Regions from separate parts of the Yoonia phaeophyticola genome, predicted to be linked through region 1. Evidence: riboswitches for the same ligand, from Rfam matches in the RefSeq annotation. Region 1 holds a riboswitch; the other holds the start of a gene.

Region 1 (7,537 bases):
GGAATTCTACAAAACACAGGTTGCTGCCCATCTGATGATTGGAATCCGTGCTATGGAAAGGCTGCGCGATATGCCGCTGGAGCGCATTCACAGCCGGAAATTGCGGAGTTTTGAAGAGACGGCCTTCCTTTGAGGTTGTAAAAACACAAAAAAGCGCCTTTTTCCCTTGTAAACCTACACTAATCGTTGTGGTGTACCACTACATACCGTTATATGAGCGGGCAAAGTGCCCCATAGGTGGGGCGAACGAGGGAGACCAGTAAAATGGCGACAAAACCAATGACAAAAGCGCAGCTGGTTGCTGCACTAGCCGAAGAAACAGGCATGGACAAGAAGGCCGCAGGCTCTGCGCTGGACGCCGTGACTGGCATCATCACCAAAGAAGTTTCCGGCGGTGGCGCCGTGACTTTGCCTGGTGTTGGCAAGATCTACTGCCGTGAGCGCCCAGAGCGTATGGTGCGCAACCCTGCCACCGGCGAGCAGATCAAGAAAGAAGCTGACAAGGTTGTCAAAATGACAATCGCCAAAGCGCTGAAAGATAGCGTCAACGGCTAAGCGTTGTTTTTGGCGCTTGCGCCAAATCGCGAGTTTTCGAAGGGTCACCGATTTGGTGACCCTTTTTTTGCGTCGAAATGCGGCGGCCCCTATGTTCGGAGCCCACGCCAAAGTGACCGGCTGTCACATTGTAGGGGGCTGACAAAACACGTGCAATCCGCGCAAATAACGTCATGGATTTCTTTTTTGGATATCTTGCCGGGCTGCTGACCTTGATCAACCCATGCGTCCTGCCGGTCTTGCCTATCGTCTTGGCAACCGCATTGCAGGCCGGACGTGCTGGACCGCTTATTTTAGCGGCCGGTATGAGCCTGTCATTTGTGATCGTCGGGATGACCGTTGCGGTTTTCGGCCGTAGCCTGGGCGTTGATGATGTCATGATAGCCCGCGCTGGTGCGGCCATTATGGTGCTGTTTGGGTTGGTCTTGCTGATCCCGCAATTTTCGACCCGCTTTACAGCCGTGACAGCAGGCATGTCTGCCCGGGCTGACGCGCGGATGGATGACGTCAACCGCGACGGTCTTTCGGGGCAATTTGTGGGCGGCGCATTGCTGGGCGCCGTTTGGGTGCCCTGTGTCGGCCCGACGCTGGGCGGCGCGATTGCGCTGGCCTCGTCGGGGGAGAGCCTCTGGCTGGCTGCGGGCACGATGCTTAGCTTCGCGCTGGGGATTTCGACGATCATTATTGTGCTTGCCTATGGCGCGCAAAATGCCATCCGACGGCGCCGCGATTGGCTGCGCGCCATTTCGGGGCGCGTTCGTACAATCACCGGAGTGATCTTTATCGGGCTCGGAATTGCCCTGCTTCTGAACCTGCACCGTTATGCCGAAATCTGGTTGCTCGACCATTTGCCATTCTGGCTACAGGATCTGTCGGTCCGTTTTTGAACAAGGAGAAATATGATGAAACGTCGTGAATTCATTACATCTACCGCCGCACTTGCTGTGTTGCCTACGATCAGCCTGGCCTCTGAAACGCTGGAATATACGCCCGGCCTGGTCAAGGAACGCCTGGCTGCTGGAGACATCGTTTTCCTTGATTTCAAAGCCAGCTGGTGCACCACCTGCCGCGCCCAAGAACGCGTGATCGGAAATTTACGCAGTGAAAACCCAGCCTATGATGAAGCTATCACTTTCATCAATGTCGATTGGGATGAATATGGCCGCAGCGAACTGGCACGTGACTTGAACATCCCCCGACGGTCAACATTGGTGGTGATGAAGGGCGATCAAGAGCTCGGGCGCGTTGTTGCACGTACATCAACGGCAGATATTCAGGCGCTTATGGATACAGCGCTTAATGCGACCTCGTAGAGGTCCCGGATCGAGTCCGGGACGCGGTCGCACTTAGCCGATTTGCCCGCGTCTACCGCCCGTTTGTCCCCGGTCGAGCAATAGGTGATCAAGAATCACGCAGGCCATCATAGCCTCGCCTACCGGCACGGCCCGAATGCCGACGCAAGGATCATGGCGGCCTTTGGTCACCACCTCGGTGGCGCTGCCATCCATGCGGATTGATTTGCGCGGACTCAGGATTGACGACGTGGGCTTTACCGCAAAGCGCACAACAATATCCTGCCCCGTGCTGATCCCACCCAAGATGCCGCCTGCATGATTTGAGCTGTATTCTGGCCCGTCTTGCCCCATGAAAATCTCATCCGCGTTATCGCGCCCTGTCAGCGCTGCCGCGGCCATGCCTTCGCCGATTTCTACACCTTTGACCGCGTTGATCGACATCATCGCCGCAGCCAAATCCGTATCAAGCTTGCCATATATCGGCGCCCCAATACCAGCCGGCACACCGCGCGCCACAACCTCAATGATAGCCCCGACCGAATTATGGTCATCCTTGCGGAGCCAGCCAAGGTAATCATTCCATTCTTCTGCCGCCTGCGCATCGGGGCAGAAAAAGTCGTTTTGATCAATCTGCGCCCAGTCCAAACGGGTCCGATCAATCTGCTTTGCACCCATCTGGGTCATGTAACCCTTGATCTGGACGTTCGGCACAATGGCTTTGATCGCCTCGCGTGCTACTCCGCCAGCCGCAACCCGCGACGCGGTTTCGCGGGCCGAGGACCGCCCGCCGCCGCGATAATCCCGAAGACCATATTTTTGGTGATAGGTTATATCGGCATGGCCCGGACGGAATGTGTTGGCGATATCGCCGTAATCCTTCGAACGCTGATCCGTGTTCTGGATCATCAGTTGGATCGGCGTTCCGGTTGTTTGCCCCTCAAAAACGCCGGACAGAATATTAACGGCATCAGGCTCATTCCGCTGGGTCGTATTCTTGTTCAACCCCGGGCGGCGCTTGTCCATCCACTGCTGGATCATCGACGCTTCCAGCGGGACACCCGGCGGACAGCCGTCGACCGTAGCCCCGAGGGCAGGCCCGTGGCTTTCGCCCCATGTGGTGAAACGAAAAAGGTGGCCGAAGCTGTTCAGTGACATAAGAGTGCCTTAGTATTGATCAGCCATCGGTTACAGCAAACCCTGATCGTATTCAATCAAGCTTGGAACCGCCGAATGTTTTGTCATTCGCGAAAGTTGTGCAAAGCTAGAGCGATTAACAACGGGGAGTATAAAAATGACTACCGAAACGAGTGGTGGCACAGGGATGTCACTGACAATGAAGATCATGATCGCGATGGGCCTTGGTATCGTCGTTGGCGTGATTTTCAACATGATAGGCAGTGAATTTGTAAACAATCATGTTGTTGCGGGCTTGTTTGCAATGATCGGCACGATGTTTGTCAACGCATTGAAAATGCTTGTCGTGCCCCTGGTCTTTTTCTCATTGCTAGGCGGGGTCACAGGTATTGGTGATGTCCGCGTTTTGGGCCGTGTCGGCACAAAATCGTTCTTTTTGTATCTTGGGACCACGGCCATGGCGATTACCGTTGCCATCGTTTTGGCCTCGTTGATTGGTCCCGGTAAGGGCTTTGACATGCAGGGAATCGATACAACCGGCGTCACCGGGCGTGAAGCGCCAACTGTTTGGTCTGTGTTTGCAAATATCGTTCCAACCAACCCGATTGCTGCATTTGCCAATGGCGAGATGCTGCAGGTGATCTTTTACACGGTCATTCTGGGCATTGCTGTGCTGATGCTGGGCGCTAAGTCCGAAGACTTTGTCAAAGGCTGCGAGTACATGAATGAGCTGATGATGAAGGTTGTACAGATCGTCATGCATTTCGCCCCATATGGTGTGTTCTGCCTGATCGCCAAGACCTTCGCAGAGCAAGGGATCGGTCTGTTCATGCCGGTGATGGGCTATGTCATCACACTGGTCGCCGCGCTGATGATCCACTTGTTCGTCACGTTGCCGGGGATGCTCAAAGTATTGGCGGGTCTGAACCCGATCACCTTCATGCGTAAGATGCGTCCGGCGCAGCTTTTTGCTTTTTCAACGGCAAGTTCGAACGCCACTATCCCAGTGACCTACAGATCGGTGACCGAGCGGGTCGGTGTGAACGATTCAGTTGCGTCATTCTGCATTCCTTTCGGTGCCACCATCAACATGGATGGAACGGCGATTATGCAGGGTGTTGCAACAGTGTTCCTGGCAAATGTCTATGGGATTGACCTGGGTCTTGCTGGCTATATGACCGTGATTGGCATGGCTGTGTTGGCCTCAATCGGGACCGCAGGTGTACCGGGTGTTGGTTTGGTCATGTTGACCATGGTCCTGAGCCAGGTCGGCCTGCCGATCGAGGGTATCGCCATCATCTTGGGCGTTGACCGTCTGATGGATATGATCCGAACAGCCGTGAATATCACGGGTGATGCGGTTGTCACATCGATCGTCGCCAAGGGCGAAGGCAAGATCGATCTTGAAGTCTTCAATGATCCAAACGCGGGCGTCGTCCACGATGACGATGTTGAAATGCCCCACGGGGCAGTCGCCTAAACCCAAAAAAGGGCCGCTGCTGCAGCGGCCCTTTTCATTTCCCTCTTCAACCCGTATTCACAGCGTACCTCGGGGGGCCAATCTGGCTGAGATGCATCATGCGGACCCGTTGAACCTGAACCGGTTAAGACCGGCGGAGGGAAGGTTAGCCTAAACGCTATCCCCAAATCCGTCCGTCGCATTTGGAGGATATGATGACCAAAACCACCTATCTGCCAGCTGTTGCGGGACTTGCCCTTTGCGCCACTGGCGCTTTGGCCGAGACCCCGGTGCTGCAAGTCATGACCTATGACAGTTTCGTCAGCGATTGGGGCCCCGGCCCGGCTGTTGAAGCTGCGTTTGAAGAAACCTGTAACTGCGATCTGCAATTCATTGGCGCTGGTGATGGCGCCGCACTGCTGGCACGGCTGCAGCTTGAAGGGCCGCGTACCGAAGCGGATATCGTTCTGGGACTTGATACCAATCTGACGGCAGCAGCCCGCGAAACCGGGTTATTCGCACCGCATGGCGTTGATGTCGATTTTGACCTGCCTATCGCATGGGACGACGCTGAATTCCTTCCCTTCGATTGGGGCTATTTTGCATTTGTGGGAAATACAGGGGCACCAGCGCCCACATCGCTGCGCGCCCTCGCCGATAGTGAGACAAAGATCGTCATCCAGGACCCGCGCTCATCCACCCCAGGCCTGGGACTGTTGATGTGGGTGAAAGCAGCCTACGGCGATCAGGCCGATACGATCTGGGCTGATCTGGCGGACAATATTGTTACCGTCACCCCCGGCTGGTCTGAGGCTTATGGCATGTTCCTTGATGGCGAAGCGGATGCGGTTTTGTCCTACACAACCTCGCCCGCCTATCACCTGATTGCAGAGGATGACGACAGCAAACGCGCATGGGCCTTTGACGAAGGTCACTACATGCAGGTTGAGGTCGCAGGCAAAGTTGCCGGAACCGACCAGCCTGAACTAGCTGATCAATTCCTGGCATTCATGGTGTCTGACGGTTTCCAAAGCGTCATTCCAACGACAAACTGGATGTATCCGGCCGTCACCCCAACAGATGGGCTGCCCGCCGGGTTCGACACGTTGCTGACACCTGCAAAGGCGCTGCTATTCTCGCCCGAGGAAGCTGCTGCAGGGCGAGACGCGGCATTGGATGAATGGCGCGCCGCGCTTTCGCAATAGCGCCGCGATGGCCCTGCGCGGCTGCGGTGGTGCTGGTGCTGATCCTGACAATTGGCACACTCGGTGCGGTCGCCTTCCGCGCCGAGTGGTCCGGCGGCCTGTCTTCAGCTGATTGGGCCGCGATCCGTTTTACAGTGCTGCAGGCCCTTGCTTCTGCTTTGATCAGTGTCGTGCTGGCTATTCCAGTAGCCCGGGCATTGGCCCGACGTCAGTTTCCCGGACGGCAGGTATTGATCACGTTGCTTGGCGCCCCGTTTCTATTGCCCGTCATCGTCGCGGTTCTGGGGCTGTTGGCTGTTTTTGGCCGTGAGGGCCTTTTGAATACGTTACTTGTGGCTGTGGGCCTTTCCCCGATTTCGATATTTGGGTTTCACGGTGTGGTTCTAGCCCATGTGTTCTTTAACCTGCCGCTTGCCATTCGGCTGATTTTGCAAGGGTGGCTCTCCATTCCCGCAGAACGGTTTCGGCTGGCCGCGACGCTGGATGTGTCGGTGACAGGGCTGTTGGAGATCCCCATGCTGCGCAGTGTCCTGCCCAGCGCATTTTTGGTGATCTTCCTGATCTGCCTGACAAGTTTCGCAGTTGCGTTGACCCTTGGCGGTGGCCCCCGCGCAACAACGGTTGAACTGGCAATCTATCAGGCATTGCGCTTTGACTTTGATCTTAACCGTGCGGCATTGCTGGCTTGTATCCAATTTTTCATCTGTGTGATTGCCGCTGTGTTTGCATGGCGGGTAAGTGCGCTTGGCACGATGGGGGCCGGGCTTGACCGGGTTGTGCAGCGCTGGGACTTGTCCCGCGCATGGCTAGATTATCTGATGATTGCGGCTTCGGCCCTTTTTCTATTGGTGCCGCTGGGGATGATTGTACTACGCGGCCTACCTGGATTGCTCGAACTTCCTGCATCCGTATGGCCCGCTGCGCTGCGTTCGGTCGTCGTCGCGATCGGGTCTTCTGCATTATGTGTCACTATGGCGCTGAGCCTTGCGTTGCGGGGCGGCGCAATGGTGGCCGTCATCGGGGTCTTGCCGCTTGCCGCATCAGGGCTGGTGGTCGGAACCGGTGCTTTCTTGATTGTCTTTCCGTTCATCCGTCCTGCGGATGTCGCCCTGCCAGTGACGATGCTGGTCAACGCGACGCTGGCACTGCCCTTCGCGCTACGCGCCATTGCCCCCGCAGTTGCGCAATGCACGGTCGATTTTGGCCGCCTCGGCGCATCTTTAAACCTGACCGGATGGGCCTGGGTGCGACTTGTCGTCATTCCACGCGTGCGGCGCCCTTTGGGGTTCGCCGCTGGCTTGGCGGCAGCTTTATCCATGGGTGATCTGGGTGTGATCACACTCTTTGCTGGACAGTCCGAGGAAACGTTGCCCCTGGCGATGTATCGCTTGATGGGGGCTTACCGAATGGAGGCAGCCGCAGGTGCCGCTTTGATTTTGCTGGCGCTAAGCCTGGCCTTGTTCTGGATTTGTGATCGCGGAGGACGCGTAAATGCTGACATGTGACGATCTGAGACTAAGGCAAGGCGAATTTACACTTCGCGCGGATTTGGATTTTGCGCCGGGCAAGGTGACAGCTTTAATCGGCCCCTCCGGCGCAGGTAAATCGACCCTGCTGGCGGCCTTGGCTGGTTTCCTTACCCCCGTTGCTGGTCGGGTGGTCTGGGAGGGACGTGACATTCACCAAGACCCGCCCGGGCAACGGCCGATGAGCATTCTTTTTCAAGATAATAACCTGTTTCCACACCTGACCATCGGCCAGAATGTCGGATTGGCGCTGACCGCAGGCTTGCGACTATCGACCGACCAGAAACGGGCCGTCACAGATGTGCTGGTTCGTGTCGGGCTTGACGGGTTTGCCGACCGTAAACCTGGAGCATTGTCTGGCGG
Region 2 (7,537 bases), 860 kb from region 1:
CGGCCATGCGGGTGTATCTGCGCGCCATGCCGCAAAAGTGCTGCCATAGGTCATTGCGCACCTAAATCGATGGCAAGCGCTGATACCGGGCGTGTACCCGCGACTAGGCCGCTATCTGCCAGGAATTGCTCAAACCGGGAATAACGCCCCTCATCCAGCGCTTCAGGGCGCAAGGCAAACCGGGGCAGCGTATCAACCCAGGCTTTGGCGTTCAGCTCATCATCCAATTCGGATGAATAGCTTTTAAAGACGTCCCATGAGGCGGCCGGGTTATTGACGATATATTGGGTGGCCAGTTCTGTCGCCCTCAGGAAGCGGCGGATTTGATCGGGGTCCATCGTCTGAGGGTTGGCGACATAGATCAGTTCATCATAAGTTGGCACACCTTCTTCTTCGACATAAAAGCAACGGCCCTCAACACCTTCGATTTCCATCTGGTTCAGTTCGAAATTGCGATAAGCGCCAATCACAGCGTCAACCTGCCCAGACATCAGCGATGGGCTCAGCGAGAAGTTGACATTGATCAGCTCAACCTCATCCAGGGACACACCATGCTTGGTCAACATCGCACCCAGCACGGCCTCTTCAACACCCGCGACGGAAAAGCCGATTTTGGCACCTCGTAGATCATCAATCTGCTCAATTGATCCGTCGTCCAGCACCAATAGACAATTCAACGGGGTGGCAACCAACGTGCCGACGCGTATCAAAGGCAGCCCTTCGGCCACATGCAAATGTTGGCTGGGCTGATAGCTGACAGCAATGTCGCCCTGCCCGGCGGCCACCAGTTTGGGCGGCGCAGAGGGGTCAGCGGGCGGGATGATTTCAACCTCAAGACCTTGATCGGCGAAATAGCCCAGCTCTTGGGCAATGATGATGGGGCCGTGATCTGGGTTGATGAACCAATCCAGAAGCAGTGTCATCTTGTCCTGCGCCATCGCTGGTGCGCTCGTCATGACGGCCAGCGCCGCCGCAATCAGATATTTCATGAAGTTCTCCTTAATCTCCAAGGGCAATAAGTTTGATCTCGCCCGGCCAATATTGTGAAAGCCGCGTTGCCGCCTGCCAGGCACGCAGCCCGGACCGGCAGGCCAGAACGGCGCGTTGCGTATCTTTGGGATGCGGACCAACCGGGGCAAAATCGGTGACAACATGCCGGCATGCATCCGGCAAAGCTGGGCCCGCTTCGTCCACAGCGCGCAGGTCGACCACAAAGTCACCATCAGTGATATCTGCGGTGGCGATAAAGGCGGGGGTCGCCGGCGGCTCAACAGCCATGTCAAAACGGAAACCACCAAACCGCAGGGCGCGTGCGTCATAGGTCACAAGCTGGCCTAAACCGGTGCGGTCCCCTGCCAGGACCGATAGCGCCATTTCAGCCTGCAAGCTGCCGATCACACCCACGCTTGGGCCCAGCACGCCGTCGGTGTCGCATGACCCAAGCTGATCGGGCAGGTCAGGAAACACAGCCCGCAGACCGGGGCCGCCACCGCAAAAGCCGCCAACATAACCGTTGGTGCCCACAACGCTGCCGCTGATCAGCGGCTGGCCGCTTTTGTGGCAATGATCCGACAGGATGTAACTGGCCGCAAAGCTATCAGCGCAATCCAGAACAAGGTCCATATCACGGGCAAGGCTATCGACATTTGCCGGATCAAGACGCGCGGCGATGGGCTGAAGCGTCACATCGGGGTTCAGCGCAGCCATCGCCTGGGCGATGACCTGGACCTTGGGCTGGGCGATATCGGCCACGCGAAACAGGGTCTGGCGATGCAGGTTCGACAGGCTGACATGATCGGCATCCACGACCCGCACATGGCCGACCCCCGCGCCGACCAGATATTGCAACACCGGGGCAGCAAGCCCGCCTGCCCCAACAACAAGGACCGAGGCCTGGCCGAAGCGTGCCTGCGCGGCGGAACCAATGACGGCAATCTGGCGGGCATAGCGGGTCATGTGCAGGCGCCCAGCCATTCTTTCACGCGCGCCTCAGGATCGGGGTGAAGGGTAATATCTGTCACAGCCGACACAATATCAGCCCCCGCCGCAAACGCCCCGGCAGCGCGTGCCACGCTCATCCCACCAATGGCGACAAGCGGAATATCCCCAATGCGTTCCTTCCAAACGGTCAGTTTTTCAACACCCTGCCGGTGCCATTTCATCTTTTTCAAGATCGTCGGATAGATCGGCCCCAGCGCAATATAGTCAGGGTTCAAAGCCATGGCACGGGCCAGCTCGGCGGCGTCATGGGTCGACACACCCAAGCGCAGCCCAGCAGCCCGAATTGCGGCAATATCAGCCGTATCAAGATCCTCTTGGCCCAAATGAACGCAATCGCAGCCCAGCTCAATCGCCAATTGCCAATGATCATTGACCACCAGAACAGCGTCATACCTCTGGCAAAGTTCACGGGCCTCTTCGATCTGCCTATGAACCTGCGCTTGGGGCTGATCTTTGATCCGCAGCTGGACCAATTTCACCCCAAGAGGCAAAGCACGGCGCAGCCAGGCGACATCATCAAAAATGGGATAAAAGCGGGCAAGGGTCATAAGAACGCCTTTCCCAAGACCGGGGTGGAAGGGGCCGCCATATCGCGCGGATCCATCGGGTCGGCCTTTGCGGCAAGCGCGCCTGCCTCAACGGCCTGGGCAAATCCCTGTGCCATCGCCGCCGGATCGCCCGCCTTTGCAACGGCGGTATTCAGCAAAACCGCGTCATAGCCCAGCTCAATGGCGTGGGCGGCTTGTGATGGCAGACCAAGGCCGGCGTCAACAACAAGGGGCAAATCAGGGAAGTGGGCGCGCAAACTGCGCAAGCCATAAACATTATTCAGACCCAAGCCCGTGCCAATCGGCGCGCCCCAGGGCATCAGCACTTCGCAACCGACCTCAACCAGACGTTCGCACAGAACCAAATCCTCGGTGCAATAAGGAAAGACCTCAAAACCATCCGCAGTTAGCTGCGCGGCGGCCTCAACCAGGCCAAAGGGATCAGGCTGCAACGTGTCGGCATGGCCGATAACCTCGAGCTTGATCCAATTGGTATCAAAAAGCTCGCGGGCCATCTGGGCAGTGGTGACAGCTTCGCGGACGGTATGGCATCCGGCCGTATTGGGCAGGATGGCAACGCCAAGGTCCTGGATCAGCGCCCAGAAATCCTGACCTGCTTGCTCGCCCCCTGCCTCGCGGCGGACCGATACGGTGGCAATACCTGCGCCAGATCTGCGAAACGCATCGGCAAGAACCGCAGGTGAGGGATATTGCGCGGTGCCCAACATCAAGCGGGATGAAATCTGGGTGCCATAAAAAAGCGGCATGCTAACCCCCTTGCCTTGGGGCTACGATCTCAACCCGGTCACCGTCATTGAGGGGCGTCTGGGCGCGAAGCGTCTGCGGTATAAACGCTTCATTGACCGACGTGGCCACTTTAGCCTCTGCTTTGCCAAGTTGCGCCAATAGCTGGGCCAGTGTCGGCGCCGTGCTCTCGCATGGCTCACCGTTCACGATGATCTTCATACCAAACCTCAGGTGTTATGCCCTTCAGCAACAGATCAGCAGTCATCGACGCCAAAGCAGGCGCCAACAGAAAACCATGCCGAAAAAGGCCATTTGCGTAAATCCGGTCGCCCAAGTGGCGAATACGGGGTTGATTGTCAGGAAAGGCAGGGCGGGCATCGACGCCGATTTCCAGCAGTTCGGCCTCTCCAAAAGCGGGATGCAGGGCGTATGCTGCATTCATCAGTTCCATGACCGACCGTAGCGTCGGGCGGCTGCGCTCACCGGTCTCAATCTGGGTCGCGCCCAGCATAAAGACACCGTCGCCGCGCGGGACGATGTAAAGCGGAAAGCGGGGGTGTAGCAGACGGATTGGCCGCGAAAGCGACACATCATTGCAGCGGACGACCAGCATTTCACCCTTAACGCCGCGCAGATCAGACAATGCATCGCGGGCCGTCAGGCCGCGGCAGTCAATCAGCGGCCCCTGCGCAGCCGTCTGGAAAGCAACACTCCGACGGGCCAGCCGATCGTGCAACGCGGTCAAAGTTTCACGCGGATCCAAATGGGCCTCCTCTGCAAGAAACAGGGCGGCAGCGAAGCGCTCGGCCAGATGGGGTTCAAGGGCACCGATCTGATCGCGGGTCAGACGCTGCGCGGCAGGGGCGCGGCGGGCAAACGTGGTCAGATCGCCTTGATCGCGACCCAAGGCGACAACCATCGTGCCGTTCTTGTGAATATTTGCACCATGACGCTGCCACCATGCAGCGGCCTTTCGGCCCTGGCGCTGTATTTCCGGCTCAGCGCTGACGCCTTCACAATCAGGGGCAAGCATCCCGCCCGCCCACCAGGAACACGCATGCGCCCCCGGCGGGCCTTGCGGATCGATCACGGTAACGGGCGCGCCGCGCGACGATAGTTCCGCCGCCATGGCCAGACCGCAGACGCCTGCGCCAAGGATGGTGAAGGGCGTGGTCATGTCCAAAGCGCATGAAAATGATGGACCGGCCCATGCCCACGCCCCACCTGCAAGTCATCTGCCGCCAGGATCGCCTTATGCAGCCAGTCATGCGCCTGGGACACAGCATCAGGCAGGGCATGTCCCTTGGCCAGAAACGCGGCAATCGCCGATGAAAAGGAACACCCGGTGCCATGCGTGTTACCGGTCGCAACACGCGGGGCCGCAAATGATTGCGTACCTGTGTCACCAACCAAATCATCGATACAAACATCCCCCGCCGCATGGCCACCTTTCATCAAGACGGCACGTGGCCCCAATTTCAGAAGAGCCTGCGGCTGATCTGCGCGGCCTGCGTCACCAACCAGCTTGGCGGCTTCTGGCAAATTTGGGGTCAACAAGGATGCGCGAGGCAGAAGATGGGTTTTCAAAGCCGCTATGGCGCTATCGGCCAATAGAACATCCCCCGATTTTGCGACCATCACAGGGTCCAGCACTACAGGGCCGTCAAAGTCACCAATCGCCTCAGCAACAGCTTTGATCAGCGACGGCGTACCCAGCATGCCAATCTTGATCGCACCGATTTGGATGTCATCCAAAACGGCTTTGATCTGGGCGGTAACAACATCGTCCGGAATGGGGTGGATCGCGGTGACCGCCTGCGTGTTTTGGGCGGTGACGGCTGTGATAACCGAAGCACCGTAAACACCAAGCGCCGAAAAAGTCTTCAGATCGGCCTGGATACCCGCGCCGCCCCCCGAATCCGAACCGGCAATCGTCAAAGCCTTCGCTGTCATGTCCTCGTCCTCGGCTTTTTGGGCCAGGACAACAGGCAAAAGGAATACGGCTATGCGCGAACGAGGTTTCGCAAGCTGTTCCCTCCGCCGGTCCTAACCGGTTCAGGTTCAATGGGTCCACGACAAGCGCATCTCAGCCCGGATAAGGGCACCCCAACAGTCATTTGACGTAGGGGTAGACCGATCAAATGGGCGCGTCAAATGGTTTTGAAACCACCCTGACATTTGATGGTTTGGGGCGGCAGGCTGCGTCTTGCCAACAGAAACGGCGCCAAAATCTGATCGGGCCTTATAGAATGTTCAACCATTCGTTGGATAAGGCGCAATGGATTGTGGCAGGCCATCCCTGATGGTATGGCACCGCCAACCTTTTGGAGATTTATGAAATGGCAACCGACTATATCGTCAAAGACATCGACCTCGCTGCGTTTGGCCGCAAGGAACTGGATATCGCTGAAACGGAAATGCCGGGCCTGATGTCCCTGCGTGAGGAATACGGTGAAAGCAAACCGCTGAAAGGTGCCCGGATCGTTGGGTCTTTGCACATGACCATTCAAACCGCTGTTCTGATCGAGACCTTGGTTGAACTGGGCGCGGATGTTCGTTGGGCGTCTTGCAACATTTTCTCAACCCAGGATCATGCCGCAGCTGCGATTGCTGCTGGCGGTACACCCGTCTTTGCGATCAAGGGCCAATCCCTTGAGGAACATTGGGATTATCTGGACAAATCCTTTATGTTCCCTGACGGGCCGAACATGATCCTGGATGATGGCGGTGATGCGACCCTTTACGTTCTGCTGGGCGCGCGGGCCGAAGCGGGCGAGGATATCATCCCCGTGCCGCAATCCGAAGAAGAAGAGGTCATCAAAGCCCAGATCAAAAAACGGATGGCCGAAAGCCCTGGCTGGTTCACCAAGACACGCGATCAGATCAAAGGTGTGTCCGAGGAAACAACCACAGGTGTGCACCGCCTTTACGATCTGCACAAGAATGGCCAACTGCCCTTCCCCGCAATCAATGTGAACGATTCTGTCACCAAGTCGAAATTTGACAATAAATATGGCTGTAAGGAATCGTTGGTTGATGGCATCCGCCGCGCCACCGACACAATGATGGCTGGTAAGGTCGCCGTTGTTTGTGGTTATGGCGATGTGGGCAAAGGCTCTGCTGCGTCACTGGCCGGTGCCGGTGCCCGCGTCAAAGTCACCGAGGTGGATCCAATCTGCGCCCTGCAAGCCGCCATGGACGGGTTCGAGGTTGTGATTCTAGAGGATGAACTCGCAACAGCTGACGTTTTCATCACCACGACCGGCAACAAAGACGTCATCCGGATTGAGCATATGCGCGAAATGAAGGACATGGCGATCGTCGGTAACATCGGCCATTTCGACAATGAAATTCAGGTTGCCGCGCTCAAGAACCATAAATGGACCAACATCAAAGAACAGGTGGATATGATCGAGATGCCATCTGGCAACCGTCTGATCCTACTGTCCGAGGGCCGTTTGCTGAACCTTGGCAATGCGACCGGGCATCCATCCTTTGTGATGTCGGCTTCATTTACCAACCAGGTTCTGGCCCAGATGGAGCTGTGGAACAATGATGATGCTTATGCGGTCGGCGTGCATATCCTGCCCAAACATCTTGATGAGAAAGTTGCGCGCCTGCATCTGAAGCGGATTGGTGTGAAGCTGACTGAGCTGAAAAAAGAGCAGGCCGATTATATCGGCGTGACCGTTGAAGGACCGTTCAAGCCAGAACATTACCGGTACTAACCCAACATGCGGCACGCCAAACGTCAGGCAATGGCGCAGGATGCCACAAAGCAAAAACGCAGTGAGCGGAAACGCGGCTTGGCCCTGATCAGGGGCCTGGCCGCTTTTTTGTTTGTTGGTTTGCTGGGATTTGGTGCCTATCAGGCCTTGATGCATCCCAACACGCCGTTGCCCCCGCAATGGAATCCGGTGCAGCCCCTTTCCATTGATGATCCGGTCACGCCGATCACCGGATGGAAACTTAATCGCGCTGTAGCGGATGGGCAAAGCTGCTTAGCTGTTCTAAACGGGCATGCCGCATTGCAGCCCTTGACCGATTTTGAAGCCAGCGATCAATGTCATATCAGGGACCGTGTCGCGTTACAGGGCGTCGGCAATGCGCGGCTGAACGGGTTGGAAACACGCTGTGCCATCGCCTTACGAATGGCGATGTGGGAACGCCATAGCTTGCAACCCGCCGCCCGGAATATCCTTGGGACTGCGTTACGCGACATCACCCAAACCGGTAGTTAT

Evidence for each region. A riboswitch is a leader RNA that binds a small molecule or an ion and turns the genes downstream of it on or off. The one in region 1 is predicted to bind thiamine pyrophosphate.
Region 2: it holds a riboswitch for thiamine pyrophosphate, as region 1 does, so the genes downstream of both, thiD (bifunctional hydroxymethylpyrimidine kinase/phosphomethylpyrimidine kinase) here and thiB (thiamine ABC transporter substrate binding subunit) in region 1, are expected to answer to the same signal.

The regions. Positions count from the first base shown of each region.
Region 1 covers NZ_CP150951.2:1,879,528-1,887,064, reverse strand. The annotation lists gene AABB29_RS09505 (AMP nucleosidase) at 1-133, shown strand, start outside; gene AABB29_RS09500 (HU family DNA-binding protein) at 265-555, shown strand; gene AABB29_RS09495 (cytochrome c biogenesis CcdA family protein) at 729-1,442, shown strand; gene AABB29_RS09490 (thioredoxin family protein) at 1,455-1,868, shown strand; gene aroC (chorismate synthase) at 1,902-3,005, opposite strand; gene AABB29_RS09480 (dicarboxylate/amino acid:cation symporter) at 3,142-4,464, shown strand; TPP riboswitch at 4,525-4,623, shown strand; gene thiB (thiamine ABC transporter substrate binding subunit) at 4,659-5,648, shown strand; gene AABB29_RS09470 (thiamine/thiamine pyrophosphate ABC transporter permease ThiP) at 5,624-7,153, shown strand; gene AABB29_RS09465 (ATP-binding cassette domain-containing protein) at 7,140-7,537, shown strand, end outside.
Region 2 covers NZ_CP150951.2:1,024,330-1,031,866, forward strand. The annotation lists gene AABB29_RS05260 (TenA family protein) at 1-54, opposite strand, end outside; gene AABB29_RS05265 (ABC transporter substrate-binding protein) at 51-989, opposite strand; gene AABB29_RS05270 (HesA/MoeB/ThiF family protein) at 1,000-1,956, opposite strand; gene AABB29_RS05275 (thiamine phosphate synthase) at 1,953-2,549, opposite strand; gene AABB29_RS05280 (thiazole synthase) at 2,546-3,316, opposite strand; gene thiS (sulfur carrier protein ThiS) at 3,318-3,515, opposite strand; gene AABB29_RS05290 (FAD-dependent oxidoreductase) at 3,493-4,473, opposite strand; gene thiD (bifunctional hydroxymethylpyrimidine kinase/phosphomethylpyrimidine kinase) at 4,470-5,249, opposite strand; TPP riboswitch at 5,312-5,415, opposite strand; gene ahcY (adenosylhomocysteinase) at 5,636-7,024, shown strand; gene AABB29_RS05305 (extensin family protein) at 7,103-7,537, shown strand, end outside.